2 regions of the Pseudomonas sp. St316 genome follow, and region 1 is predicted to be linked to the other one. Evidence: predicted binding sites of a transcription regulator. Region 1 holds the regulator's gene; the other holds the start of a gene.
What was found. Region 1 encodes sigma-54, which starts transcription at its own class of promoters, with help from an activator protein. Its sites were predicted from a motif close to ANTGGCATNNANNTTGCTNT; they were not measured.
Positions count from the first base shown of each region.

Region 2: a site for sigma-54 is predicted at 4,419-4,438, ahead of glnK (P-II family nitrogen regulator). Genes of this name have one in related genera too.

Region 1 covers NZ_AP021901.1:5,631,655-5,637,981, reverse strand. Annotated here, with positions in the region: gene KI237_RS25275 (ZIP family metal transporter) at 1-254, shown strand, start outside; gene KI237_RS25270 (HPr family phosphocarrier protein) at 431-706, opposite strand; gene rapZ (RNase adapter RapZ) at 722-1,579, opposite strand; gene ptsN (PTS IIA-like nitrogen regulatory protein PtsN) at 1,583-2,047, opposite strand; gene hpf (ribosome hibernation-promoting factor, HPF/YfiA family) at 2,060-2,368, opposite strand; gene KI237_RS25250 (RNA polymerase factor sigma-54) at 2,445-3,938, opposite strand; gene lptB (LPS export ABC transporter ATP-binding protein) at 4,103-4,828, opposite strand; gene lptA (lipopolysaccharide transport periplasmic protein LptA) at 4,828-5,376, opposite strand; gene lptC (LPS export ABC transporter periplasmic protein LptC) at 5,363-5,932, opposite strand; gene KI237_RS25230 (KdsC family phosphatase) at 5,940-6,327, opposite strand, start outside.
Region 2 covers NZ_AP021901.1:6,566,515-6,572,841, reverse strand. Annotated here, with positions in the region: gene KI237_RS29405 (sugar dehydrogenase complex small subunit) at 1-369, opposite strand, end outside; gene KI237_RS29400 (cytochrome c) at 385-1,755, opposite strand; gene KI237_RS29395 (methyl-accepting chemotaxis protein) at 2,272-3,912, shown strand; gene KI237_RS29390 (accessory factor UbiK family protein) at 3,966-4,226, opposite strand; gene glnK (P-II family nitrogen regulator) at 4,640-4,978, shown strand; gene KI237_RS29380 (ammonium transporter) at 5,012-6,327, shown strand, end outside.

The sequences.
Region 1 (6,327 bases):
GGGTCAAGGCGTTCCTGATTGGCGCGGCGTCAGGGCTGGTCGAGCCCGTGTTTGCGCTGCTGTGCGCCTGGTTGGTGAGCCTGGCCGAGATGCTCTTGCCCCTGGGGCTCGCGTTGGCGGCCGGGGCGATGTTGCTGGTGGTGACTCACGAGGTCATTCCCGAATCCCGCCGCAAGGGTCACGAGAAACTGGCGAGCCTGGGGCTGTTGGTGGGGTTTTGTCTGATGATGGTGTTGGATACGGCGCTGGCGTGACAGCGAAGGAGCGCGAATCCATACCCTGTGGTGAGATTTATCCGTGGGAGCGAGGCTTGCCCGCGATGCAGGCGCCGCGATTGAGCAGGTTAGCCGAGTTATCGTTCAGCGCGAGCAAGCTTTGCTCCCACAAAAATCTTCTGGCCACAACAAGTTCGACTCGAGTCCTGAATCCGTTATTCGCCTTCGTCGAAGTATCGGTTGATCAGGTCCACCAGGGCATCCATCGCTTCCTGCGCTTGCTCCCCTTCAGTGCTCAGGTGAATCTTGGTGCCCTTGCCGGCGGCGAGCATCATCATCGCCATGATGCTTTTACCGTCGACCGCGGTCTCGGGTGTGCGGCCAACCCTGATGGTGGTGTCCTTGAACTGGCCCGCGACTCCGACGAACTTGGCCGACGCTCGGGCATGCAAACCCAGCTTGTTGATGATTTCAATTTCCTGAGCAGGCATCGCGATGTGAATCCTTTAGCTGAGGTCGCGGTGGCGAACCTGGACGTTCTTCAGGGATTGTTGCAGGAGCTGACCCAGGCGTTCGGTCAGGTAGACGGAGCGGTGATGGCCGCCGGTACAGCCGATGGCGATCGTGACATAGGCACGGTTGCTCGCCGCAAAGCGGGGCAGCCATTTGAGCAGGTAGCTGGAGATGTCCTGGTACATTTCCTCGACATCCGGCTGGGCGGCCAGGTAGTCGATCACCGGTTGGTCGAGCCCGGACTGCGCGCGCAATTCCGGTTTCCAATAAGGGTTGGGCAGGCAACGCACATCGAACACCAGGTCGGCGTCTACGGGCATGCCACGCTTGAAACCGAACGACTCCACCAGGAACGCCGTGCCCGGCTCGGGTTGGTTGAGCAGGCGCAGCTTGATCGTGTCACGCAACTGATACAGGTTCAGGTGCGTGGTGTTGACCTTCAGGTCTGCCAGATCGGCGATCGGCCCCAGTAGCTGGCTTTCATCCTCGATGGCTTCGGCCAGGGAGCGGTTGGCATTGCTCAGCGGGTGGCGCCGGCGGGTTTCGGAAAAGCGCTTGAGCAGTGTCTCTTCATCGGCATCCAGGTACAGCACGTCGCACTGGATATGCCGGCTGCGCACTTCCTCGAGCAGTTCAGGAAAACGCGACAGGTGGCTTGGCAGGTTACGCGCATCGATGGACACCGCCACCAGCGGCTGCGCCAACTCGGTGTGGATCAGGGCGCGCTCGGCCAGTTCCGGCAGCAGGCCGGCGGGCAGGTTGTCGATGCAATAGTAGCCGCTGTCCTCAAGCACGTTGAGGGCCGTGCTTTTACCGGAGCCGGAGCGGCCACTGACAATGATCATGCGCATTTTTTAATGACCGTTCTGCTCGTCCAGGACAACCTGGTACAAAGCTTCGTTACTCGGTGCGCTGCGCAGTTTTTCGCGCACTTCCTTGCGGTCCAGCATGCTGGCAATCTGGCGCAGCAGCTCAAGGTGCGCATCGGTCGCTGCCTCCGGTACCAGCAATACAAAAAGCAGGTCGACCGGGGCGCCGTCGATGGCGTCGAAATCTATAGCGGTTTCAAGGTGCAACAGCGCGCTGATCGGCGCGGCACAACCCTTGAGACGGCAGTGGGGAATGGCGATGCCGTTGCCAAAACCGGTGGAACCGAGTTTTTCACGGGCAACGAGGGCCTCGAAGACGTCCTGCATTTCCAGATCCGGCACCTCGCGGTGGATCAGGTTGGCAATGTGTTCGAGGGCTTTCTTTTTACTGCCGCCCGGCGCGTTCACTTGGGAACGGCCGGGGGTCAGGATGGTTTCTAGTCGGATCATGGATTGGGGGGGTTAACGACCGGTTGCGCCCTGGAGGAGGCTCTGGGTCTTTTCCTTATGCTTTTTGAGTTGGCGATCCAGCTTGTCGGTCAGCAGGTCAATCGCGGCATACATGTCTGTGTGCTCTGCGTTGGCGACCACTTGTCCGCCGGGAATATGCAGCGTGGCTTCGATTTTCTGCAGCAGCTTCTCGACGGTCATCGTGACTTGCACGTTGGTGATCTTGTCGAAATGCCTCTCCAATCGGTCGAGCTTTTCGCCGACGTAGATGCGCAGGGGTTCGGTCACTTCCAGTTGGTGTCCACTGATCTTGACTTGCATACAGCTTCTCCTTCGTTGCCAGTGCATAAAGCGGCAGGCAGAAATGCCTGCCACTGGAACGCTGTGGCGTGGCCTGTTACATCAACCGCTTGCGTTCGCTCGAAGGCGCGATCCCGAGGGATTCGCGGTATTTGGCGACGGTACGGCGGGCCACCTGAATGCCTTGTGCCTCCAGTAAACCAGCGATCTTGCTGTCACTCAACGGCTTTTTCTGATTTTCCGCAGCCACCAGTTTTTTGATGATCGCGCGGATGGCCGTGGACGAGCATTCGCCGCCTTCGGAGGTGCTGACGTGGCTGGAGAAAAAGTATTTCAATTCATAGATGCCCCGAGGGGTATGCATGAATTTCTGGGTGGTTACCCGGGAAATCGTCGACTCGTGCATGCCCACCGCCTCGGCAATGTCATGCAGGACCAACGGTTTCATCGCTTCATCGCCGTACTCCAGGAAGCCGCGCTGATGCTCGACGATCTGGGTGGCCACTTTCATCAGGGTTTCGTTGCGGCTTTGCAGGCTCTTGATGAACCAGCGCGCTTCCTGCAACTGGTTGCGCATGAAGGTGTTGTCGGCGCTGGTGTCGGCGCGCTTCACAAAGCCGGCGTACTGGGCGTTGACCCGCAGCTTGGGCATCGACTCCTGGTTGAGCTCCACCAGCCAGCGATCATTGTGCTTGCGCACGATCACGTCGGGGACCACATATTCGGGCTCGGTGGATTCGATCTGCGAGCCGGGGCGCGGATTGAGGCTCTGCACCAGTTCGATGACCTGGCGCAGCTCATCTTCCTTGAGCTTCATGCGACGCATCAGTTGGCTGTAGTCGCGGCCACCCAACAGGTCGATGTAATCGGTGACCAGGCGCTTGGCTTCGGCCAACCAGGGTGTCTTGGCGGACAACTGGCGCAGTTGCAGCAACAGGCATTCGCCCAGGTTGCGGGCGCCGATGCCGGCTGGTTCGAACTGCTGGATGCGATGAAGGACGGCTTCGATCTCGTCCAGCTCGATGTCGAGCTCGGGGTCGAAGGCCTCGAGGATTTCCTCGAGGGTCTCGTCCAGGTAGCCCTGGTTGTTGATGCAATCGATCAGGGTCACGGCGATCAGGCGATCGGTATCGGACATCGGCGCCAGGTTCAACTGCCACAGCAGATGGCTTTGCAGGCTTTCGCCAGCAGAGGTGCGGGTGGTGAAGTCCCACTCGTCGTCATCGCTGCTCGGCAGGCTGCTGGCGCTGGTCTGGTAGACGTCGTCCCAGGCCGTGTCCACCGGCAGTTCGTTGGGGATGCGTTCGTTCCATTCGCCATCCTCGAGGTTGTCCACCGTCGGGGCGGTTTCCTGGTAGGCCGGTTCAGGGATTTCGGTGTTGGTCTTCTGCTCGACGTTGTCGGCCAGCGGGTCGGTGTTGTCGAAGTCGTCGCCTTCTTCCTGGCGTTCGAGCATCGGATTGGACTCCAGGGCCTCCTGGATTTCCTGTTGCAGGTCCAGGGTCGACAATTGGAGCAGGCGGATGGCCTGTTGCAGCTGCGGTGTCATCGTCAGCTGCTGGCCCATTCTCAAGACTAGCGATGGTTTCATGGCAGGGGCTTAACACCTTATTCGCCGGCGCACATGCGCCATCCACTACAGGGCGCCGAGGCGCCAAACTTAAGCAAATTATATGCCTGAAACTGAAGTGTTTGCCTAGAGCGTCGCCATAATAAAATTAAACGACGCTCGGGCAATTCGCCAGACACTTGTGCTTACAGGCGGAACTCATGGCCCAGATACACTTCCTTGACCAGGTCATTGGCCAGGATGGCTGCCGAATCGCCTTCGGCGATCAGTTGGCCGTCGTTGACAATGTAGGCGGTTTCGCAGATATCCAGCGTCTCGCGCACGTTGTGGTCGGTGATCAGCACGCCGATCCCCTTGGCCTTGAGGTGATGGATGATCTGCTTGATGTCGCCCACCGAGATGGGGTCCACGCCGGCGAACGGTTCGTCGAGCAGGATGAACTTCGGTGCGGTGGCCAGGGCGCGGGCGATTTCCACGCGACGGCGCTCGCCACCGGACAGGCTCATGCCCAGGTTGTCGCGAATATGACTGATGTGGAATTCCTGTAGCAGGCTTTCCAGCTCCTGGCGACGACCGGCCTTGTCGAGTTCCTTGCGGGTCTCGAGGATTGCCATGATGTTGTCGGCAACCGACAGTTTGCGGAAAATCGACGCTTCTTGCGGCAAATAGCCGATACCTGCCTTCGCCCGACCGTGCATTGGCTGGTGGCTGACATCCAGGTCGTCGATCAGCACGCGACCCTGATCGGCCTGGACCAGGCCGACGATCATGTAGAAGCAGGTGGTCTTGCCCGCGCCGTTGGGGCCGAGCAGGCCGACGATCTGGCCGCTGTCGATGGACAGGCTGACATCGCGCACGACTTGACGGCTCTTGTAGCTCTTGGCCAGATGCTGAGCTTTCAGAGTTGCCATTACTGGGCCTTCTGCTCGTCGGTTTTCTTTTTCGGTTGGATCACCATGTCGATCCGCGGACGCGACTCGGTCACCTTGCTGCCGGTGGCGCGACCGGCGCTGGCGAGTTTCTTGTTGGTGTCGTAGACGATTTTCTCGCCTTGGGTCACGTTGTTGTCCTTGTCGACGACCTTGGCGCGGTCGATCAGGACCACGCGATCCTGGGAGGCGTGGTACTGGATGGTGATCCCGTAGCCCTGCACAGGCTTGGTATCGCCTGCGGTTTGCAGCTGCTCGAAATAGGCCAGGTTGCCCACCGAGGTGACTACGTCGATGTCGCCGGACGGGGTGCGGGTGATGGTCACGGTATTGCCGGTGACCTTCATCGAGCCCTGGGTGATGATCACGTCGCCTTTATAGGTGGCGACGCCATTCTTGTCGTCGAGCTGGGCATCGTCAGCCTGGATGCGGATAGGCTGGTTGCGGTCGTCGGGAAGAGCCCAGGCGCTCGCGCTTCCCAGTGCTGCGCCCAGACTGAGCAAAATAGGGAGGGTTTTAGCGAGCTTCATACTGTCCTCTTACGTTCGATAGCAGGTGTATCCTGCTTTCCTTCAAATACGCTTTCATTCCCGTGCCGGTCGATACACCCCCAGCGCCGTCGATTCTAACGGGTTGCTCGGTCTGCGCATATTGTTGCTGTGGGAACACGGTCATGCGCGTGCTGGTGATGATGGTCGTACGGTTTTTCTCGTCGGTTCGGGCAACGCGCACCGAGTCGATCAGTTCCACTTCGGTGCCGCCGGAATTGACCTCGGCGTGCTCGCTCTGCACATGCCACGGAAATTCGGTGCCGCGGAACATGTTCAGGTCGGGCTTGGTGACCAGCGTAATGTCAGTGGCCTTTACGTGGTCGACCTTGTCGGACGTCATCTCGTATTGCACTTTACCGTCGGGCAGGTACTGCAGGGTATGCGTGTTGGTCGCGTACCAGTCGATCTTTTCCTCGACCTGGGCCGCAGGCTGGTCGAGAAACCGTTCAGGGCTGATGTTCCAGTAGCCCACCGCAGCAAAAATCGCCGCGATACAACCGAACACCACAATGGTGCGAATCTTCTTGCTCAGCATAAATGGCTCACAGGTACGCGGCGTTGGCCGCTTCGAGGCGGCCCTGGGCGCGCAGGATCAGTTCACAGAATTCGCGGGCCGCACCTTCACCGCCTCGCGCTGTGGTGACGCCGTGGGCGTGCTCGCGGACGAAGCTGGCCGCGTTGGCGACCGCCATGCCCAGGCCGACCCGGCGAATCACGGGCAGGTCTGGCAGGTCGTCACCCAGGTAGGCCACCTGTTCATAGCTTAGGTTGAGTTGACCCAGAAGCTCGTCCAGCACCACCAGTTTGTCTTCGCGCCCCTGGTAAAGGTGTGGGATGCCGAGGTTCTTGGCGCGTCGCTCGACCACTGGGGTCTTGCGGCCGCTGATGATAGCGGTCTGCACGCCGGCAGCCATCAACATCTTGATGCCT
Region 2 (6,327 bases), 930 kb from region 1:
CGAGATGATGCTGGTGGCAGTCGCCTTCAACGATGGGTCGGGGTTGGCCTGGGCCAGGTATTCATCCACATGCTTGAAGCCTTGCCCGTCGATCATCTGCCTGAGGGCACCGACATTGCCCCTGAAGTTCGGTGCGCGGCGGCTCAGGGCGCGGTAGTAGCGCGCCGCCAGGAGCGGGTTGACTGGGCGACTGACGAGAAATTGCGACAGGACGATAAAGTCCTGGTCGTCCTCGGCCATCGCCGATTGCCAGGGGCCGAGGCCGCCGACCAGGGCCGCCAGGCCCAGGGTGACCGACCCGCGCAGCAGGCTGCGGCGGGACAACCGGTTGGTGGGGGCGGATGAAACGGGCATGTGTGGGTCGGTCATTGAAGTCTCCATTGCTCAGGCCTCCTGTTGCCGGCGACGAGCCTTGAGCCTGTAAAGCACCAGGAGGATCAGCAGGCCGAGCACCGTTAGCGTCGGTCCGCTGTAGCGTGCCAGCACGGCGATGGGGGCCTTGGGTCCGCCTTCGCGCACCTGTGCCACATCCGCAGCGGTCACGTTCAATTCGGCATTGCCATAGCGGGACAGGACGTAGTTGCTGACATCGGCGATCTGCTGGTCGTCGAGGCGATCGGTGAACAGTGCATCGGGACCGAAGGCCGGCATGTCGATTGCCACGCCGTCGACTTCGCGATGTACGCCATGGACGATGGTCGCGATCAGGTTGTCGCGGCGGCTGGTCGCGGTGTTGTGGAACAGCGAGGGGTACTCGCGGGTGCCCTCGCCGTTGGCCTGGTGGCAGTTGGCGCAGGTGCCACTGAAGATGTGCCAGCCCGGATTGTCCTGCGGCTTGCCGCCGCGCAGGCTGAGTTCGTCGTTCGACGCCTGGCCGAAGGTATGGCGGGCCTGGCGTTCTCCGGTGGCGATTGGCGGGGTCTGCAGCAGGTAGGCGGCGATGGCCTTGAGATCATCCTCGCCGAGGTATTGCAGGCTGTTCTCGACCGCCTCGGCCATGGGCCCGGCTGCCTGCGCCTTGCCCTCCATATGGCCGCTGCGCAGGTAGGCAACGAGCTCTTCGCTCGACCAGGCGCCGATTCCGCTGGTCTTGTCCGAGGTGATGTTCGGGGCGTACCAGCCCCCCAGCGAACCACCGGCAAGCGCCTTGGCGTTCTCTGCAGCCATCAGGCTGTTGCGCGGGGTATGGCAGGTATCGCAGTGGGCCAGTGCATTGACCAAGTAGTCGCCGCGATTGACCTGCGGGGACTTGCCCGGATCCGCCTCGAAGCGTTTCTGGCTATGGAACAAGGCATTCCAGCCGAGCATCGAGGCGCGGATATTGAACGGGAAATCGAGCTCGGTCTTGGGGCTGGGCGTATCCACCGGCGCGACTTCATCCATGAAGTACCGGTACAGGTCTGCGACGTCGCTGTCGGTCATCTTCGCGTAGGAGGTGTAGGGCATCGCCGGGTACAGGTGGGTGCCGTCCGGGGTCACGCCGTCGCGCACGGCTCGGGCGAAGTCTGCCTGGCTGTAACGGCCGATGCCGGCGCTCTTGGAAGGGGTGATGTTCGTCGAGTAGATGACGCCCATCGGCGAGTTGAGCGGGTAACCGCCGGCAAAAGGCTTGCCGTCGCGGGTGCTATGGCAGGCCACGCAATCGGCGGCCACGGCCAGTCGCTTGCCGGGCGAGGCGCTGGTGTCGAGTGTCTCGCCGTGGGTCGCCAGGCTGACCGTCATCAGGGCCAAGGCGCCCGCGAGCATATTCCTCATGGGCTTCGCCTTGCGCACGCCGGGCAATGGCGAGTCCCTCCTCTGCGGATGCATGTGTAACTCCTCACGGTTGGGGTTCGACGCGTTGCCGTTGGCTCGGTTCGTTAAGGCTTGCACGGTCGTACGATGTCTTACGTTGCGATGAATATGTCACATGATGTAACATTTCTCAATGAAAATGGCCAAGGGCCATCATTTTTTTTTTTTATGAAACGGCTCTATTTAAGGTGTTTCAGAAGGGTTCTGACCAAAAGCGTCGCGAGCGCAATGGGCAGGAAAGAAAGGAGATCGCTCCATCCAGCTTGAGGGTTAACAGGGGTTTTTGCTTGTATGTTTGTGATGTTGTACGACGTCATGACGAAAAAACTATCAAGCGTCGCGCCAACAGTGTCCTGTCGGCAGGCGGACCCGAGCGGCGATGGAATCCGGACACAGGCCCTTTACCTGGCGTTACGCGGGGCAGGGAAATGCACACATAACAGGGCTGCTGGACCAGCATCCCATGAGGATCCACCGATGAACTGGCTCAATGATGCAAAATTATCGACCAAACTGATCACCTCGTTTTTCCTCTGTGCCTTGATCACGCTCGCCGTGGGCATGCTGGGCGTCAGTGGTGTTTCCGCGCTGTCGACACGCTTGCTGGGGGTGTTCAACAACAACCTGGTTTCGGTCGCCAACACGTCGCAGACCAAGACCAAGGCGGTTGGCCAGACGCGCGACATGTACCGGCTGTATGTCGCTACCGCCGGCAACGCCCCGCAGAGCATGAAGGATGAGTTTCTTGCCTCGATGAAAGCCAATCAGTTGGCCAGTGAACAGGCCTTCGCCGCTTACCGTAAAGGGATCCTGGCTGAAGACGAGCGCCTGGCCGGCGACCAGATGGCCCGCGATTGGCCGGTCTACCAGGCCATGGTTCAGCAGTACGTGGCGATGATGGCGGCTGGCGATCTGGAGAACGGCCGCGCCCTGCTGCTGGGTGACCTGCAGAAAACCTATCGCAAGGTGATGGACCAGTTGACCATCATGATCGACTCCAATGACCGCCAGATCAGCGAAGACGCCAAGGCCGCCACGCAGCAGGAGGTGACGGCCAAGACCGTGTTGTACAGCGGCATCGTCGTGGCCTTCATTGCCGCGCTGCTGTTGGGCGTGTTTATCAGCCGCCTGATCAGCCGACCCATTGCCACGGCGGTCGATTGCGCGCAACGCATCGCCCAGGGCGACCTGACCCAGCACATCACCAGCCGCGGTCGCGACGAGGCCGGTCAATTGCTCAAGGCCTTGGGTGACATGCAGACGAGCTTGAAGTCCACCATCCAGCAGATTGCCAACGCTTCGGACCAGTTGGCTTCTGCCGCCGAGGAACTGACGGCGGTCACCGATGATGGCAGTCGTGCCTTGATCCGGCAGAATGACGAGATCCAGCAGGCCGCCACGGCCGTGACCGAGATGACTTCGGCGGTCGAGGAAGTGGCTCGCAACGCGGTCTCCACTTCACAGGCTTCGCAATCGACCAGCACGCAGGCCAGTGAAGGACGTGATCAGGCTCGTAGCGCGGTGCAGGCGATCAACAACGCCACCCAGGAAATTACCTCATCCACCGGACTGGTCAGGGACCTTGCCGTGCAGGTCCGCGATATCGGCAAGGTGCTGGATGTGATCCGCGGGATCGCCGAACAGACCAACCTGTTGGCGCTCAACGCGGCCATCGAGGCGGCCCGCGCCGGGGAGCAGGGTCGCGGCTTCGCCGTGGTGGCCGATGAGGTTCGCGCCCTGGCGGCGCGGACCCAGGCGTCCACCGGTGAAATCGAGAGCATGATCCACTCGGTGCAGGACCGTGCCGACAGTGCGGTTGATGCCATGGGCAAGAGCCAGACGCTGGTGACCGAGACCCAAAGTCTGGCCCGCGCCACTGGCGAGGCATTGGAGCTGATTGCCGACGGTATTTCGCAGATCAATGACCGTAACCTAGTGATTGCCACGGCGTCCGAGGAACAGGCCCATGTGGCCCGTGAGGTCGATCGCAATCTGGTGAATATCCAGGATCTCTCGACCCAGACTGCGGCTGGGGCGAACCAGACCAATGCTTCGAGCCAGGAGCTGTCCAACCTGGCCCTGTCATTCAATACCCTGGTCGGCCGTTTCCGTCTCTGACCCGTCGGGTTGAATACGCCTGGGTGACCGGGCGTATGGCGCCGGCTCGCGGCTTATTCCGCTACCGGAGCCAGTCGCGCTTCCAACTCCGCCACCTTCGCCTCCAGGCTCTCCAGCCGCGCCCGGGTCCGGGCCAGCACGACCATTTGGCTGTCGAATTCTTCCCGGCTCACCAGGTCCAGTTTGCTGAAGCCGCTTTGCAGCAGGGCTTTGAACTGGCTTTCGATTTCGCTTTTGGGCAGCGGCGTGTCGCCACTCAAGATGCGGGAGGCGTGGCCGCTCAGGGCGTCGAGGAGGTCTTTGGGCGCAAGCATGGCAGGTGTCCTGAAAACAATGGCGGGCAGTGTATCACGCAGTGTCTATAGTCAATTCGCAAGCCAGGGATGCACGCTTTTCGCGCAGGGGGCTGGGCAGTGCTGCACTGTTGTTGTGCGTATCGCTGCGGTTCATGGCGCAACGCGCGTTGAACAGGTGGCCAAGAGACTGAAATCAGAGGGTTTGGTGCAGATGGCAAGGTTTCTGCTTAGTGGCTGATGACCCACGCACTGATGCAGTCGCTGTGACGAATGCAGTGCAGCAGGCGGAACGGGGAGTTTCGTCGGGATCGGTTAACTGGCACCTGTCGGGCAACTTGGGCCGACGACGCGTTACAAAGCCAGGCACTGCGCTTAGACTTGAGTCGGGTTTGTTTTCCTGGGGCAAGTCCACCAATTCGGGAGAAAGTTTCATGAAGCTAGTCACTGCCATCATCAAGCCGTTCAAGTTGGACGACGTGCGCGAGTCGTTGTCCGAGATCGGCGTGCAGGGCATTACCGTTACTGAGGTCAAAGGCTTCGGCCGGCAGAAAGGTCACACCGAGCTGTATCGCGGCGCGGAGTACGTGGTCGATTTCCTGCCCAAGGTGAAGATCGATGTCGCCATTGACGACAAGGATCTTGATCGGGTGATCGAGGCTATCACCAAGGCCGCCAACACCGGCAAGATCGGTGACGGGAAGATCTTTGTGGTCAATCTGGAACAGGCTATCCGCATCCGTACCGGCGAAACCGATACCGACGCCATCTAAGCCGCCAAACCCAACGCCCCAGGAGAAAACAATATGACTCTGCGTAAATTCGCAGGGCTAGGAGCCCTGTTGTCCTTCGCAATGCCTGGCCTGGCCATGGCAGAAGAAGCGGCAGCCCCAGTCCTGAACTCCGGCGACACCGCCTGGATGCTCACGGCCACGATTCTTGTACTGTTCATGACCATTCCTGGCCTGGCGCTGTTCTACGGCGGCATGGTTCGGTCGAAAAACCTTCTTTCCGTGATGATGCAGTGCTTTGCCATTACCGGTCTGATCAGCATCCTGTGGGTCATCTATGGCTACAGCATTGCGTTCGACACCACCGGCATGGAGCAGGGCGTCGTCAACTTCAATTCCTTCATCGGCGGTTTCGGCAAAGCCTTCCTGGCGGGCGTCACGCCAGCCAGCCTGACCGGCCCGGCGGCGCTGTTCCCTGAAGCGGTGTTCATCACCTTCCAGATGACCTTCGCCATCATCACCCCGGCCCTGATCGTCGGCGCATTTGCCGAGCGGATGAAGTTCTCCGCCATGCTGGTCTTCATGGGCGTGTGGTTCACCCTGGTGTATGCGCCGATTGCGCACATGGTCTGGTCCGGTAACGGCGGCCTGCTGTGGGACTGGGGCGTGCTGGACTTCGCCGGCGGCACCGTGGTGCACATCAACGCCGGTGTCGCAGGCCTGGTGGCGTGCCTGGTATTGGGCAAGCGCAAAGGCTTCCCGACCACGCCAATGGCGCCGCATAACCTGGGTTACACCCTGATGGGCGCGGCCATGCTGTGGGTCGGCTGGTTCGGTTTCAACGCCGGTTCCGCTGTCGCCGCCAACGGCACCGCCGGCATGGCGATGCTAGTGACCCAGATCGCGACCGCTGCGGCGGCGCTGGGCTGGATGTTTGCCGAGTGGATCACCCACGGCAAGCCAAGCGCACTGGGCATCGCCTCGGGCGTCGTGGCGGGCCTGGTTGCCATCACCCCGGCTGCCGGCACCGTGGGCCCGATGGGCGCCCTGGTCATCGGCCTGGCAGCGGGCGTGGTGTGCTTCTTCTGCGCCACTACCCTCAAGCGCAAACTCGGCTACGACGACTCCCTGGACGCCTTCGGCGTGCACGGCATCGGCGGTATCCTCGGCGCGATCCTGACCGGTGTGTTCGCGGCACCGGCCCTGGGTGGCTTCGGCACCGTGACCGATATCGGTGCGCAAGTGTGGATTCAATTCAAGGGCGTGGGTTTCACGGTGGTCTACACCGCGATCGTCACCTTCATCATCCTCAAGGTCCTGGACGCCGTCATGGGTCTGCGTGTCACCGAGGAAGAAGAAGCGGTGGGCCTGGACCTGGCCCAGCACAACGA